3 regions of the Citrobacter sp. Cm046 genome follow, and region 2 is predicted to be linked to each of the others. Evidence: riboswitches for the same ligand, from Rfam matches in the RefSeq annotation. Region 2 holds a riboswitch; each other region holds the start of a gene.

The links. Region 2 has a riboswitch for thiamine pyrophosphate ahead of thiM (hydroxyethylthiazole kinase). Riboswitches for the same ligand answer to the same signal wherever they lie in the genome.
Region 1: it holds a riboswitch for thiamine pyrophosphate, as region 2 does, so the genes downstream of both, thiC (phosphomethylpyrimidine synthase ThiC) here and thiM (hydroxyethylthiazole kinase) in region 2, are expected to answer to the same signal.
Region 3: it holds a riboswitch for thiamine pyrophosphate, as region 2 does, so the genes downstream of both, thiB (thiamine ABC transporter substrate binding subunit) here and thiM (hydroxyethylthiazole kinase) in region 2, are expected to answer to the same signal.

What each region holds. Positions count from the first base shown of each region.
Region 1 covers NZ_JAOWGP010000033.1:10,160-15,586, forward strand. The annotation lists gene hemE (uroporphyrinogen decarboxylase) at 1-38, opposite strand, end outside; gene nudC (NAD(+) diphosphatase) at 88-861, opposite strand; gene OGX98_RS04790 (Rsd/AlgQ family anti-sigma factor) at 957-1,445, shown strand; TPP riboswitch at 1,499-1,608, shown strand; gene thiC (phosphomethylpyrimidine synthase ThiC) at 1,696-3,594, shown strand; gene thiE (thiamine phosphate synthase) at 3,594-4,229, shown strand; gene thiF (thiazole biosynthesis adenylyltransferase ThiF) at 4,222-4,980, shown strand; gene thiS (sulfur carrier protein ThiS) at 4,961-5,161, shown strand; gene thiG (thiazole synthase) at 5,163-5,427, shown strand, end outside.
Region 2 covers NZ_JAOWGP010000043.1:32,980-38,406, reverse strand. The annotation lists gene OGX98_RS16000 (hypothetical protein) at 1-919, opposite strand, end outside; gene OGX98_RS15995 (glycogen synthase) at 1,196-1,402, shown strand; TPP riboswitch at 1,522-1,618, shown strand; gene thiM (hydroxyethylthiazole kinase) at 1,650-2,438, shown strand; gene thiD (bifunctional hydroxymethylpyrimidine kinase/phosphomethylpyrimidine kinase) at 2,435-3,235, shown strand; gene OGX98_RS15980 (GntR family transcriptional regulator) at 3,350-4,096, shown strand; gene OGX98_RS15975 (PfkB family carbohydrate kinase) at 4,070-5,035, opposite strand; gene OGX98_RS15970 (ADP-ribosylglycohydrolase family protein) at 5,032-5,427, opposite strand, start outside.
Region 3 covers NZ_JAOWGP010000046.1:443,307-448,733, reverse strand. The annotation lists gene OGX98_RS23365 (sugar efflux transporter) at 1-927, opposite strand, end outside; gene sgrT (glucose uptake inhibitor SgrT) at 1,055-1,177, opposite strand; gene sgrR (HTH-type transcriptional regulator SgrR) at 1,277-2,932, shown strand; TPP riboswitch at 2,968-3,068, shown strand; gene thiB (thiamine ABC transporter substrate binding subunit) at 3,100-4,083, shown strand; gene thiP (thiamine/thiamine pyrophosphate ABC transporter permease ThiP) at 4,059-5,427, shown strand, end outside.

The DNA of each region.
Region 1 (5,427 bases), on a different contig from region 2:
AGCGCACGCAGGTAACGATCGTTCTTCAGTTCGGTCATTTTTATATTCCTTATAGCGTCAGACCGCCAGTGTATCACTACTCGAAGTTTACTCGTACTCGGCCCGACACATCGCGACGGTATCTTCGATCAGTCGACGCGCAACGGTTCCCGGCGGGGGAAGAAGCGGTAAATCATCGTAGCGATACCAGTTCGCTTCCAACAGCTCTTTCGGGTCGATTACAATCTCGCCACTGTCGTACTCTGCCATAAATGCGGTCATCAACGACTGCGGAAACGGCCACGGTTGGGAGGTGACGTAGCGCAGGTTCTTCACCTTGATACCGCTCTCTTCCATCACTTCACGTGCTACCGCCTGTTCTAATGTTTCCCCCACTTCGACAAAACCTGCCAGCACGGTATGCACGCCATTGCGATGGCGAACATGTTGGGCAAGAAGAAGGCTGTCATCACGGCGGATAGCAACGATAATGCAGGGCGCAATTTGCGGGTAGTAGCGTTCACGGCAGTGGCTGCACAACATCGCCCATTCGGTTTTACTCGGGTACATGGCATGGCCGCAGTAACCGCAGAATTTGTGCGAGCGATAGAACTCCGCCAGTTGCACACCGCGTCCGGCCAGTTGAAACAATCCTACATCCTGATCGATAACCTGACGCACCGAGCCCATATCATGCCGTCGCTGCTGCTGCACCAGCCAGACCGTATCCCCTTCCCATTCGCCGATCGGCAGTGCGCGCTGTCCTACCAGATCAAAATTTGCCGCTTCACCATATGGCAGCTCTCCGCGAGGTAGCCAAATTTTTTGCTCATGGCTGACAATCCACCAGCCGCTGTCTAATTTTTCAATTATACGATCCATATCTCTTGCGCAACCTTTGCTTCACAGGCATGTTGTTTACATTATTTTTACATTTATGGGCGAGCAGTTCTTAAACATCACTTGCGGAGTCAATCATGCTAAACCAGCTGGAAAGCCTGACGGAGCACGTCGGAGGAAGTAATAAACTGGTTGATCGCTGGCTACATGTACGTAAGCACCTGCTCGTGGCTTACTACAATCTGGTTGGCATTAAGCCTGGCAAAGAATCGTACATGCGGCTCAATGAAAAAGCGCTGGATGATTTTTGTCAAAGCCTGGTCGATTACCTATCCACCGGACACTTCAGTATTTATGAACGTATTCTCCATAAATTGGAAGGGAACGGGCAGCTTTTAAAAGCAACAAAAATTTGGCCATCACTGGAAGCCAATACGCAGCTGATCATGGACTATTATGATTCCAGCCTGGAAACCGCGATTGATCATGACAACTTCCTTGAATTTCAAAAGGCTTTGTCCGATCTTGGCGAGGCACTGGAAGCCCGGTTTGTGCTGGAAGATAAGCTGATTATGCTGGTGTTTGACGCGATGCATGACAATGCCATGATCAAACGTCCTGCTTGAGATCTGCAGCATTAACGAGTAGTTTACATTCATTACCTCTAATCATCAGAGGTTGCTTCTTGTCGGAGTGCCTTACGTGAAAGCGTAGGCTGAGACCGTTAATTCGGGATCCGCGGAACCTGATCAGGCTAATACCTGCGAAGGGAACAAGAGTAATTCAGCTTTATGCTGCTGCCTTCACAGGCGGCGTGCATCCATTACTCAATCCGTCGTCTGACAAGCCATATCCTTACTTTTTTTGGAATGAGCTATGTCTGCCACTACTAAACCATCACGTCGCGAACAGCGCGCCCAGGCCCAACACTTTATCGATACCCTGGAAGGAACCGCCTTTCCTAACTCGAAACGCATCTACATAACCGGTTCGCAGCCGGATATCCGTATTCCGATGCGTGAAATCCAGCTTAGTCCGACGCTGACCGGCGGTTCGAAAGACAATCCGCAGTTTGAAGATAACGAAGCTGTACCGGTGTACGATACCTCCGGCCCGTACGGCGATCCGGATGTGGCGATTAATGTCCAGAAGGGGCTGGCAAAGCTGCGCCAGCCATGGATTGCAGCACGTAACGACAGCGAAGAGCTTAATGACCGCAGCTCGGCGTACACCAAACAACGTCTGGCCGATGATGGCCTTGACGAGTTACGCTTCACAGGCCTGCTGACCCCAAAGCGCGCCAAAGCCGGTAAGCGCGTCACGCAACTGCACTACGCCCGTCAAGGGATCGTCACCCCTGAGATGGAGTTTATCGCTATCCGCGAAAACATGGGCCGCGAGCGTATTCGTAGTGAAGTGTTACGCCACCAGCACCCGGGGATGAGCTTTGGCGCACGCCTGCCAGAAAATATCACGCCGGAATTTGTGCGTGATGAAGTCGCCGCCGGACGCGCCATCATACCTGCCAACATCAACCACCCGGAATCGGAACCGATGATTATCGGCCGCAATTTTCTGGTGAAGGTCAACGCCAATATCGGCAACTCAGCGGTCACCTCTTCCATCGAAGAAGAGGTCGAAAAACTGGTGTGGTCTACACGCTGGGGGGCGGATACGGTGATGGACCTTTCTACAGGTCGCTATATTCACGAAACTCGCGAATGGATCCTGCGTAACAGCCCGGTACCAATCGGTACCGTACCGATCTACCAGGCGCTGGAGAAGGTCAACGGGATCGCCGAAGATCTGACCTGGGAAGCGTTCCGCGACACACTGCTGGAGCAGGCAGAACAGGGCGTCGACTACTTCACCATCCACGCAGGCGTGCTGCTGCGCTACGTACCAATGACCGCCAAACGTCTGACCGGGATTGTTTCGCGCGGCGGTTCAATTATGGCGAAGTGGTGCCTATCCCATCACAAAGAGAACTTCCTGTTTGAGCACTTCCGCGAAATTTGCGAAATCTGCGCCGCCTATGATGTTTCGCTCTCATTAGGCGACGGCCTGCGTCCTGGCTCGATTCAGGATGCCAACGACGAGGCGCAATTCTCCGAGCTACATACGCTGGGAGAACTGACCAAAATTGCCTGGGAATATGACGTACAGGTGATGATTGAAGGCCCGGGCCATGTACCGATGCAGATGATCCAACGCAATATGACCGAAGAGCTTGAACACTGCCATGAAGCGCCGTTCTACACCTTAGGACCGTTGACCACCGATATCGCGCCAGGTTATGACCACTTCACCTCCGGCATTGGCGCCGCGATGATTGGCTGGTTCGGCTGTGCGATGCTCTGTTACGTCACGCCGAAGGAGCATCTCGGCCTGCCGAACAAAGAGGATGTAAAACAGGGGCTGATCACCTACAAGATTGCCGCGCACGCCGCTGATTTAGCCAAAGGCCATCCTGGTGCGCAAATCCGTGATAACGCCATGTCGAAAGCACGCTTTGAATTCCGCTGGGAAGACCAGTTTAATCTGGCGCTCGACCCATTCACCGCCCGCGCCTATCACGATGAAACCCTGCCGCAGGAGTCAGGCAAAGTCGCCCACTTCTGCTCGATGTGCGGACCGAAATTCTGCTCAATGAAAATCAGCCAGGAAGTTCGCGACTACGCCGCCGCGCAAACCATTGAAGTCGGCATGGCCGATATGTCAGAAAACTTCCGCGCCAAAGGTGGCGAAATCTACCTGAAAAAGGAGGAAGCGTGATGTATCAGCCTGATTTTCCTACGGTGCCTTTTCGTCTCGGCCTTTACCCGGTCGTCGACAGCGTGTTGTGGATTGAGCGTCTGCTGGAAGCAGGCGTGCGCACGATCCAACTGCGCATTAAAGACAAGCGAGATGGAGAAGTTGAAGCCGACGTGGTTGCCGCCATTGCGCTGGGGCGGCGCTACAACGCCCGGCTGTTTATCAACGACTACTGGCGACTGGCAGTCAAACACCAGGCTTACGGCGTGCATCTGGGACAGGAAGACCTCGAAACCACCGACCTGAAGGCTATTCAGGCTGCAGGTTTGCGCCTTGGTGTGTCGACCCACGATGATATGGAGATCGACGTGGCGCTCGCCGCTCGCCCGTCTTACATCGCACTAGGACATGTCTTTCCGACGCAAACCAAACAGATGCCATCTGCCCCACAGGGGCTGGCACAACTGACGAACCATATTAAGCGGCTGGCTGATTACCCCACCGTCGCTATCGGCGGAATAAGCCTTGAACGAGCGCCAGCAGTGCTGGCTACCGGTGTCGGTAGTATTGCCGTGGTTAGTGCAATCACTCAGGCCGCAAACTGGCGTACTGCCACGACCCAACTGCTCGGAATCGCGGGAGTCGGCAATGAATGATCGTGATTTTATGCGCTACAGCCGCCAAATATTACTGGGCGATATTGCCATTGAGGGCCAGCAAAAGCTCAACGCAAGCCACGTGCTGATTATCGGTTTAGGCGGATTAGGTTCACCCGCAGCGCTGTATCTGGCGGGTGCGGGCGTAGGAACACTGGTACTGGTTGACGATGACGATGTGCATCTGAGCAACCTGCAACGCCAGATCCTGTTCACTACCGATGATATCGCCCGGTCAAAATCGCAGGCTGCGCAGCAACGACTGACGCGGCTCAACCCGGATATCGAACTGGTAGCATTACAGCAGCGTCTGACGGGCGATGCCCTCAGACATGCCGTTGCATATGCCGACGTGGTGCTCGACTGTACCGATAACATGGCGACCCGCCAGGAGATCAACGCCGCCTGCGTGGCGCTGAATACGCCTCTCATCACCGCCAGCGCGGTCGGTTTTGGCGGTCAGTTAATGGTACTCACGCCCCCCTGGGAACAGGGCTGTTACCGCTGCCTGTGGCCAGATGATGTGGAACCGGAACGCAATTGTCGCACTGCGGGCATTGTCGGTCCGGTCGTCGGAATAATGGGAACGTTGCAGGCACTGGAAGCCATCAAATTGCTGAGCGGCATTGAAACACCCACTGGTGAATTACGCCTGTTTGACGGTAAAACCAGCCAGTGGCGCAGCCTGGCGCTGCGTCGTGCCAGCGGTTGTCAGGTATGTGGGGGGCAACATGCAGATCCTGTTCAATGATGAACCTATACAGTGTATCGAGGGACAAAACGTCAGCAACCTACTGGTTCAGCTTAATCAGCTTAAACCCGGTACAGCGCTGGCGCTGAATCAACAGATCCTGCCGCGCGAGCGGTGGGAGCAGCAAATCGTGCAGGAAGGCGACCAGATCCTGCTTTTTCAGGTTATAGCAGGGGGTTGATATGTTACGAATTGCCGACAAAACGTTTGATTCACATCTGTTCACCGGGACCGGAAAATTTGCGTCATCGCAACTGATGGTGGACGCCATTCGTGCTTCTGGTAGCCAGTTAGTGACGCTGGCAATGAAGCGCGTGGATTTACGTCAGCACAACGACGCGATCCTGGCGCCATTGGTCGAGGCAGGCGTGACACTGCTACCCAACACGTCGGGAGCAAAAACGGCGGAAGAAGCTATCTTTGCTGCACAACTGGCGCGTGAAGCGC
Region 2 (5,427 bases):
CTTTGCGCGTTTTTTTGGCACTATTGCGAGATTCGTACATTTTTGTCTCTTCCTGTTGCATCTTATCCAATATATCGAGCCCCTCTTTAGGGCGCCGAGATGGCGTACTTTCGCGTCGTTCTTTGACCAGCACCGTTTGTTCTTTTATCTCTGGAAATTCCGCCGTTCCTGCTTTTTCAGGATTGGCTGAAGGGGATGCCTCCTGAGTGGAGTGAACCTTTATTCTGGAAAATAGTGCCGGAAATTGAATGGGTTGCTGGTTTTCCTCATTCGGGGGGAGCTTCTGAGTACTTTCTGTTGTCACCGACAAACTGTCAGTGGCTATACGAGTCATCGGTGCTTGTGTGGTGACGAGTTCGGGCGAGCGGCGAGAAGCGGCAAGAGTTTCATCTGGTAACCTCAACGTACCGATTTTACCCGTTAACACAATGGGGGACGCAGTTTGTTCCCGCTTGCCCCCCTCTATGCCAGGTTTTTCAGTGCCAGCGGGTTGGCTGCGGTCTGGCGTTGCGGGTTGTGGCGATATTTTATCTGAAGGAGCAGGGGAGCGGTTTGGTAATGTTGGAGCTGTTGGCGGCGGTGCTAATTGCAAACGAGTGGATTTTATCAGCGATGGAGATGCTGAATAATGCTGTTCAGGTTCAGGTTCAGGTTCAGGTTCAGGTTCAGGTTCAGGTTCAGGCTGAATATCCTCATCCAGAAGATATTTTGTCGCTGCCAGCAATACCTCTCTTTTTATCGTTTCCGGTTGAGGCGGTTGTAGCGAAGATTCCGCTATCTCAACAACTGATGTGACGATGGCACTGTCAGTTTGTACGGTTTTATTGCCATTTGCATTTTCTGATGAAAAGGCCGAGCGCAGTGAGCCAACAAATAAACGCTGAGCAATGGCCCTGGCTGGACGAAGTGGTGTCATCATGATTTAAATTTCCAATTTATCTCTGGAAGTAAAACGACAGAACCAGTGGGAAACTTAAAAGCGAGTTGTTTTTAATCTCAAATGAATGAATGGAGATGTGAGACGTTGCGAATGTTATTTTTGACGTTCAGGGCGATAAATTTAGGTATTTCGCTTCTTTACTAAGTATCAAAGTGAGTTCGGTAGAACAGAACTGAGAGCCACTGAGCATTTTTCTAAGCCTGACGATGTACTATCAGACTAAGACGCATCATAAAATGTAAGGAAACTGCCAAAATGTCAAAAACGCTCACCGCTGAAAAATTCGACAGTGCCAAAACTTTTACCGGGCTGGATTTCATCGCGCGTAGCCTGGTTATGATGGAATCAAACGGGACTCAATTGAGTCCCGAGGAAGTCGCCGGGAATATGACCGATGAACAAAAAGAAATTTTTCTGGCGCGTCTCGATTTTCACAGAAACAGGCATGCTAACAATAAGTGATTATTAGGTGTTGATGTTTCTGCTGTTGGCTTGTATCAGATATAAAGATGGGATACCTGGCAAGGACTTGCATCAGCAAACGACTTCCTCTACGCTGCCAGTGTTACAAAATTTTATGTGACAACGACTCGGGGTGCCCTTCCTTGTGAAGGCTGAGAAATACCCGTACCACCTGATCTGGATAATGCCAGCGTAGGGAAGTCTGACACTGCTCGTGTCCCTTCTTCGCGCGGGCAGGAGCTGAACCATGCAGCCTGACCTGCACAGCCGCACGCTCGCGGCTCATACCCTTCACCAATTTAGAACACTTTCCCCGCTCACACATTGTATGACCAATGAGGTCGTACAGAGTTTTACTGCCAATACATTACTGGCTTTAGGTGCGTCGCCTGCAATGGTGATTGAACCGGAAGAAGCGAGCCAGTTTGCAGCTATCGCCAGTGCGTTACTGATTAATGTAGGTACTCTCACTCAACGTCGCGCCACAGCAATGCGTGCTGCAGCCGAGCGGGCGCATCTTGCTAAAACCCCCTGGACTCTCGATCCCGTTGCCGTGGGTGTTCTGGACTATCGTCGTTATTTTTGTCTGGATTTACTGACGCTTCGGCCTGCCGCAATTCGCGGTAATGCCTCGGAAATACTTGCCCTCGCGGGGATGAACAGCGGTGGGCGAGGGGTGGATACCACCGATACGGCAGTCGCAGCACTTCCGGCGGCACAGGCGCTGGCGCGCCAGGCTGGAACTATTGTTGTGGTCACCGGGGAAGTGGATTACGTCACCGATGGCCAGCGCACCGTCAGCGTGAGCGGAGGTGATCCGCTGATGACGCGTGTGGTTGGTACTGGATGTGCTCTGTCGGCGGTGGTAGCAGCCAGTTGCGCACTGCATGGTGATCGGCTTGATAACGTGGCTTCCGCCTGTAGCTGGATGAAGCAGGCTGGAAAAATAGCCTCTGAACAAGCAATCGGACCGGGAAGTTTTATCCCGGCATTTCTCGATGCCCTCTATAACCTGGAAATGCAGGAGCAAGCATGAAACGCATTAACGCATTAACGATAGCCGGAACCGACCCTAGCGGCGGCGCAGGTATTCAGGCTGACTTGAAGACCTTCTCAGCGCTCGGGGCATATGGTTGCTCTGTAATTACGGCGTTAGTGGCGCAAAATACGCGCGGGGTGCAGTCGGTTTATCGGATCGAACCTGATTTTGTCGCCGCGCAACTGGACTCCGTATTCAATGATGTGCGTATCGATACCACCAAAATCGGCATGCTGGCTGAAACGGACATTGTTGAGGCGGTCGCTGAACGCCTGCGCCGTCATCAGGTGCAGAACGTGGTGCTGGACACGGTCATGCTGGCGAAAAGCGGCGATCCATTACTTTCGTCTTCTGCGGTTGAAACACTACGTACCCGTTTGTTGCCGCAGGTGTCGATTATCACGCCGAATTTGCCTGAAGCTGCGGCGTTACTTGGGGCATCGCACGCACGAACGGAACAGGAAATGCTCGAACAAGGGCGTGCACTTCGTGCGTTAGGCTGTGATGCAGTATTAATGAAAGGTGGTCATCTGGATGACGAACAAAGCCCGGACTGGCTTTTTACCCGCGATGGTGAACAGCGTTTTACCGCCCCAAGGGTGATGACCAAAAATACCCACGGTACTGGTTGTACGCTATCGGCGGCGCTGGCGGCACTGCGTCCGCGTCATTCCAGTTGGGCCGACACGGTACAGGAGGCTAAGTTGTGGCTCTCTGCAGCACTGGCTCAGGCGGATACGCTTGAGGTGGGGGAGGGGATTGGTCCGGTGCATCATTTCCATGCGTGGTGGTAACACAGATTATCTTTCAATATTGCTCCCGGTCGATTTCACATTCGCCACCACGATGCATCTTGAATGATTTTTTGTATATACTGACTGCAGTACTGGCAGCCAGGAAAAAGATAAATGGAACAAGCGCATACCCAGCTTATCGCGCAACTGAATGAACGTATTTCAGCGGCAGATAACACGCCGCTGTATATGAAATTCGCTCAAACGGTTAAGGACGCTGTGCGCAGCGGGATCCTGGAACATGGCAATATTCTGCCTGGTGAACGCGATCTCAGCCAGTTGACTGGTGTTTCACGAATTACGGTGCGCAAAGCGATGCAGGCGCTGGAAGAAGAAGGTGTGGTAACCCGCGCCCGTGGTTACGGGACGCAGATTAATAATATCTTCGAGTATTCGCTAAAAGAAGCACGCGGTTTTTCGCAGCAGGTGGTTTTACGCGGTAAAAAGCCGGATACGCTGTGGGTTAACAAACGTGTGGTGGCATGCCCGGAAGAGGTGGCGCAGCAACTGGCAATTGCCGTCGGAAGTGAAGTTTTCCTGCTCAAACGTATTCGCTACGTGGATGAAGATGCCGTTTCAATTGAAGAATCGTGGGTTCCCGCGCATCTTATTCATGATGTGGATTCCATCGGTGTTTCTCTTTATGACTATTTCCGCAGCCAGCATATTTTCCCGCAGCGTACGCGCTCACGCGTCAGCGCGCGGATGCCAGATGCGGAATTTCAGTCGCATATTCAGATGGACAGCAGAGTGCCGGTACTGGTGATCAAGCAGGTAGCGCTCGACCAGCAGCAACGGCCCATTGAGTACAGTATTAGCTATTGTCGAAGCGATCTATACGTCTTTGTGTGCGAGGAGTAACGCGTCACGTGAGGGGGCACAATCGCCGCCGCGATGACCGACCACCCACGATCCCACTGCGTTGCCAAGGAGTACGGCATCGGCCAGCGACCAGCCCGAGGCCAGTCCAGCCAGCATTCCTCCTGCGTGGCTGTCACCCGCGCCAATAGTATCCACGACCGTCGTGGGGAATGCGGCAACGCAACCGGACGTTTGCTCGCTGAAATACCATGCACCCTCTTTATCGTGGCGGACCACAACCGGTGTGGTAAATTTTTTCACCCATTCGGCGCCGAAACCTTCAACATCGGGGCTTAACCTGAACCGCCCGGCGGCGATTTCTGCCTCCTGGCGATTCAGTGACACCAGCGGATGACAAGCCATAATTCGTGCCATCAGGGCATCAGAAATATCGCTGATCCGTGGACCAAAATCGATAAACGGCGTCACCTCTTCCAGACCCTCCAGCCATTGCACAAGCAGCTCGCCGCACGGTGAGGCCAGCTGGTAGCCTGACAGGTAAACCAGGCTCTGGCGCGGAATGTTCAATTGTGCCAGCCAGTCAGCATTCCACTGATTTTCTACGCCGCTGAAGGACATAAAGGTGCGTTCACCATCCGGCTCCACCAGTGCCAGACACCAGCCATTATCGCCTTCAGCATTATCGATCAGACTGTGTAATCCCTCTTTTGCCATCCGGTTGCGGATAATATCGGCCCACACGCCCTGGCCTAGCGGTAGAGCATTACTGGTGTTGATACCTAAACGCTTGAGCGCTACAGCAATATTCAGCGCACAGCCGCCAACGTTAACGCCCTGTTGTTTCAGCTCAATGTCACAACCGCGCCAGGGAAGGGCATACGCATCGGCAATCACATCAATTACCGCCGCGCCCACCACCGTTACCGGCTGCTGAGTGTGTAATTGCGGAAGAAGATCTCGCAGACGCGTGATGCTCATAATACCTCCCGTTGTTCGCGCAGGCGCGTCAATTCCGTGGCGTAGCGTGTAAAGTCCAGTTGATTAACGGTATCCAGCTCCAGTTTCAACATCGAATCAATAGCGTCAGGGCCGTGCAACGCGCCGCAAATAGCTGTCGCCATTGCGCCGATAGTGTCCGTATCGCCGCCGAGGTTAGCGCACAGAATGGCGCAGCGGTTGGGGTCGGTCCCCGCCAGTTCAACCATGGCGATTGCGCAGGGGACGGATTCAATGGTACTGGTACCGGCTCCAACGACCTGATACAACTGCTCGCTGGCCGATTCTGCACCGTCTGCGTTGCGGACGATTTTAAGCGCCAGCTCCAGACGTGCGCAGAGCGATGCACTAAAGGTAGTGATCCGTTTTTGTTG
Region 3 (5,427 bases), on a different contig from region 2:
GATAAGTAACGCCGTGTGGCTATGAAAGAAAATAAGGCCGAGATAAAACAACACGCCAGCCGCTACGGCAGTCATCATCATCCGCCGTTTGCCGAAGCGCTTCACGTAATAGCCCGCCAGAATCATCGCCGGAATTTCCAGTCCCGCCGCAGTCCCCATCAGGATCCCGGCAAGCTTGTCAGGCAGACCAAGCTCAAGGCTGATCCACAGCGGCATATCGATGATGTACATGGTGTTACAGGTCCACATCAGCGTAGAGGCGATAAACAACATGCGCACATTTTTATCCTGCCAGCCGCCAGCCTGTTCAAGCGTGACATCAACAGGCTGTGCTACCCGAGCCACGGATGGCAGTATCAGCGCGATCAGCACCACGCTAATCGCGAAAATTCCTGCGGCAATAGAGAACATCGCCGTAAAACCGTAATTCAGCGCCAGCATAAAGGCCAGCGGCGGTCCAATCACCCACGCCAGCGAAAGCTGGGCACGCATAACCGAACTAAACATCACCACTTCGCGTGCCGAGTTATCAGCATACTCTCGTGCCAGCGCAAACAGCTGTGGCATAGCCGTATTCGCCAGTGAGGCCAGCAGTACTCCGCAGGTTATCAGCGTTAAATAATGGCGATTAAAGGCAAACAACAGCGCGTTACCAATGGCCATCAGGCAGCAGAACATAATCAGTTTACGCCGATCGCCCTGGCTATCTGATCGTTTTGCCAGACCAAGACTAACCGCAATCCCGGCAATCGCATTGACGGTGTAAAACAGACCGACCCAAAATGGCTGCGCCCCAACCTCACGACTCAGAAACAGGCTCAGCGTGGGTGCCTGTAATGCACCCGCCACGCCCATCATGAATGCAACCAGCATAAATGCGGCATAAACGCCGTTAAGGCGCCGTCCCATCGTCATAATCCAGAGCATTACCTTTCCTTTTGCGCAGCGGAAACGAAAAAAAGCCAGCAGGTAATATCTGCTGGCGGGTGAATCGAGGCGGTAGCCTGCACCAATACTCAGTCACACATGATGTCTGCAATTCGGCATTCAGAGGTCAGTTTGTCAGCTCCCACTGCATCAGTTCTTCGAGCATCTTTAAGCGCTGCGGTGCGCTCAGGCAAGCCAACCAGGACAAGCGTTCTGTCGCGGTAAAGTATTTCAACCAGAACTGACGCATAGATGACCCCTTTGTCGTCTCATCGCTTCATCGGAATCTATTATTGACTTAATATAGGGATAATAAAATTGCTGAGTTTTCCGCAGGAGTTCCCCTTTTATGTCTTCTGGTCGTTTGCAACAACAGTTCATCCGTCTGTGGCAATGCTGTGACGGCAAAACGCAAGATACTACGCTGAACGAACTGGCGGAGCTGCTTAGCTGTTCCCGACGCCACATGCGTACCCTGCTTAACACCATGCAGGAACGCGGCTGGCTAACATGGGAAGCAGAAGTCGGACGCGGCAAACGATCGCGCCTGACGTTTCTCTATACCGGGCTGGCGCTCCAGCAGCAGCGTGCAGAAGACCTGCTGGAGCAGGATCGTATTGATCAACTGGTGCAACTGGTCGGGGATAAAACAGCCGTACGGCAAATGCTGGTTTCCCATTTGGGTCGCAGCTTTCGTCAGGGCCGACACATCATGCGTGTCCTCTACTATCGCCCTATGCACAACTTGCTCCCCGGTACAGCGTTACGCCGTTCTGAAACCCACATTGCCCGGCAAATCTTCAGCGCCTTAATTCGGGTAAATGAGGAAAATGGGGAACTGGAAGCCGATATAGCACATCACTGGCAACAAATTTCCCCGCTGCACTGGCGCTTCTTCCTGCGCCCTGGGGTCCATTTTCATCATGGTCGCGAGCTGGAAATGGAAGATGTGATTTCCTCACTCACGCGTATTAACAATCTGCCGCTGTACTCGCACATCACGCAAATTGTTTCCCCCACGGCCTGGACGCTGGATATCCACCTTTCGCAAGCGGATCGCTGGCTTCCCTGGTTATTGGGACAAGTGCCCGCAATGATCCTGCCGCGTGAATGGGAAACGCTCAATAATTTCTCCAGCCACCCCATTGGTACCGGCCCCTATGCGGTAATGCGCAACACGCATAGCCAGCTAAAAATTCACGCATTTGATGATTACTTTGGCTACCGGGCGTTGATCGATGAAGTTAACGTTTGGGTCCTACCGGACATAGGTGAAGAACCTGGCGGCGGTCTGATGCTGAAAGGCCCAACCGAAGATGAAAAAGCGATCGAAAGCCGCCTGGAAGAAGGCTGCTACTACATGCTGTTTGATTCACGTTCCCATCGAGGAGCAAATCAGGACGTTCGCGAATGGGTAAGCCGCATTCTCTCACCGACGAATTTAATTTTTCAGGCTGATGAACAGTATCAACGACACTGGTTCCCCGCCTACGGATTACTCCCCCGCTGGCATCACGCGAGACCAGGACTCGGTGAAAAACCGGCAGGGCTGGAAACGCTGACGCTTACTTACTACCGCGATCATATCGAGCATCGGGTTATCGCGCAGATCATGAAAACATTACTGGCGGAACATCAGGTACAGCTGAATATTCAGGAGATCGACTACGATCAATGGCATGCAGGCGAGACCGTCAGCGATATCTGGCTCAACAGTGCCAACTTTACCTTGCCACTGGACTTCTCACTGTTCGCCCATTTATGCGAAGTCCCGCTGCTGCAAAACTGTATTTCTCTGGACTGGGAAAGCGACGCCGCCCGCTGGCGAACCGGCGAAATGAGTCTGGCCGCGTGGTGCCAGCAACTGCTTGCCAGTAAAGCTATTGTGCCGCTGATCCATCACTGGCTGATCATTCAGGGACAGCGGAGTATGCGCGGGTTACGTATGAATACCCTCGGCTGGTTTGATTTTAAATCTGCATGGTTCGCACCACCGGATCCTTAAGGCTTTTGATTTATTCACGTAATCATTACAATGTGCCGTTCTCAACGGGGTGCTGCGCCGAGTGCGCGGGCTGAGAAAATACCCGTCGAACCTGATCCGGATAACGCCGGCGAAGGGATTTGAGGCTACAGCTCAAGTCCTTTGCCACTCTTTTAATGAGGTGCAAAGTGTTAAAAAAATGTCTTCCCCTGCTGCTACTGTGCGCAGCGCCTGCCTTCGCCAAACCTGTTTTGACTGTCTATACCTACGACTCGTTCGCCGCTGACTGGGGCCCCGGTCCAACCATCAAAAAAGCCTTTGAAGCTGACTGCAACTGTGAGCTAAAACTGGTGGCGCTGGAAGATGGTGTATCACTGCTGAACCGCCTGCGTATGGAAGGAAAAAACAGTAAAGCCGACGTAGTACTTGGTCTGGACAACAACCTGCTTGAAGCCGCAATGCAAACCAAACTGTTTGCCAAAAGCGACGTGGCGAACGATACCGTCGCAGTCCCTGGCGGCTGGAAAAACGACACGTTTGTACCGTTTGATTACGGCTATTTCGCCTTCGTTTATGACAAAAACAAGCTGAAAAACCCGCCGAAAAGCCTGAAGGAACTGGTCGAGAGCGACCAAAAATGGCGTGTAATCTACCAGGATCCACGCACCAGCACGCCGGGTCTGGGATTGCTGCTGTGGATGCAAAAAGTCTATGGCGATAAAACGCCAGAAGCCTGGCAGAAACTGGCAGCAAAAACCGTCACCGTCACCAAAGGCTGGAGTGAAGCCTACGGCCTGTTTCTGAAAGGTGAAAGTGATCTGGTACTAAGCTATACAACTTCTCCTGCGTATCACATCATCGAAGAGAAGAAAGACAACTACGCCGCCGCGAATTTTAGCGAAGGTCACTATCTGCAGGTTGAAGTTGCTGCCCGCACCGCTGCCAGCAAGCAGCCGGAACTTGCAGAAAAATTCATTAAATTTATGGTCTCTCCGGCATTCCAGAACGCCATTCCGACGGGCAACTGGATGTATCCGGTTACCCAGGTCGCCCTGCCGCCAGGATTTGAGCAACTGGAAAAACCATCTACCGCACTGGAATTTACTCCGCAGCAGGTAGCAACCCAACGTCAGGCATGGATTAGCGAATGGCAACGCGCCGTCAGCCGTTAATACCTGGCTGGCTGATACCAGGGCTTTCAGCCGCCACGCTGATGGTGGCTGTCGCTCTGGCAGCATTTCTGGCGCTGTGGTTTAACGCGCCACAAGGGGACTGGTTCTCGCTGTTGCAGGACAGCTACCTGTGGCATGTGGTGCACTTTTCCTTCTGGCAGGCGTTTTTATCCGCAGCGCTGTCCGTCATCCCGGCGATTTTCCTCGCCAGAGCACTCTATCGCCGCCGTTTTCCCGGACGTCTGGCGTTGCTGCGCCTGTGCGCGATGACGCTGATCCTGCCTGTGCTGGTCGCCGTCTTTGGTATCCTCAGCGTATATGGTCGCCAGGGCTGGCTGGCCTCAATCTGGCAAACATTCGGACTGGAATGGACGTTTTCCCCGTACGGCCTGCAGGGCATTCTGCTGGCCCACGTCTTTTTCAATCTCCCAATGGCCAGCCGCTTACTGCTGCAATCACTGGAGAATATTCCCGGTGAACAGCGTCAGCTCGCAGCGCAGTTAGGTATGCGCGGCTGGCATTTCTTCCGCTTTGTTGAATGGCCATGGCTGCGTCGTCAGATCCTCCCCGTCGCTGCACTCATCTTTATGCTGTGTTTCGCCAGCTTCGCTACCGTCTTGTCGCTCGGTGGTGGGCCACAAGCAACCACCATTGAGCTGGCCATCTATCAGGCGCTGAGCTTTGATTACGATCCTGCCCGAGCCGCCATGCTGGCGCTGATCCAGATGATTTGTTGTTTAGCCCTTGTGCTGCTTAGCCAACGTCTGAGCCGGGCGATCGCCCCCGGTACCACGCTGGTCCAGGGGTGGCGCGATCCCGACGATCGCCTGCACAGCCGCCTAGCTGACGCAATCCTGATTATTCTGGCCCTGCTGCTGTTGCTGCCGCCGCTGCTGGCGGTGATGGTCGATGGTTTAAATCGCCATGTACTGGATGTGCTTATGCAGCCAGTACTGTGGCAAGCGCTGTGGACCTCGCTGCGCATCGCGCTGGCAGCAGGCATGTTGTGCGTTATTCTCACCATGATGCTGCTATGGAGCAGCCGCGAACTGCGTGCCCGACAGCAGGTACTGGCAGGCCAGACGCTGGAACTTAGCGGCATGATGATACTCGCCATGCCGGGCATTGTGCTGGCTACCGGCTTCTTCCTGTTGCTTAACGACACTATCGGGCTACCGGACTCTGCGGATGGCATTGTCATTTTCACCAATGCGCTGATGGCGATCCCTTACGCGTTAAAAGTGCTGGAAAATCCAATGCGTGATGTAACCACACGCTACAGTAGGTTGTGTCAGTCTTTGGGTATTGAAGGGTGGTCACGGCTGAAAGTGGTTGAACTGCGCG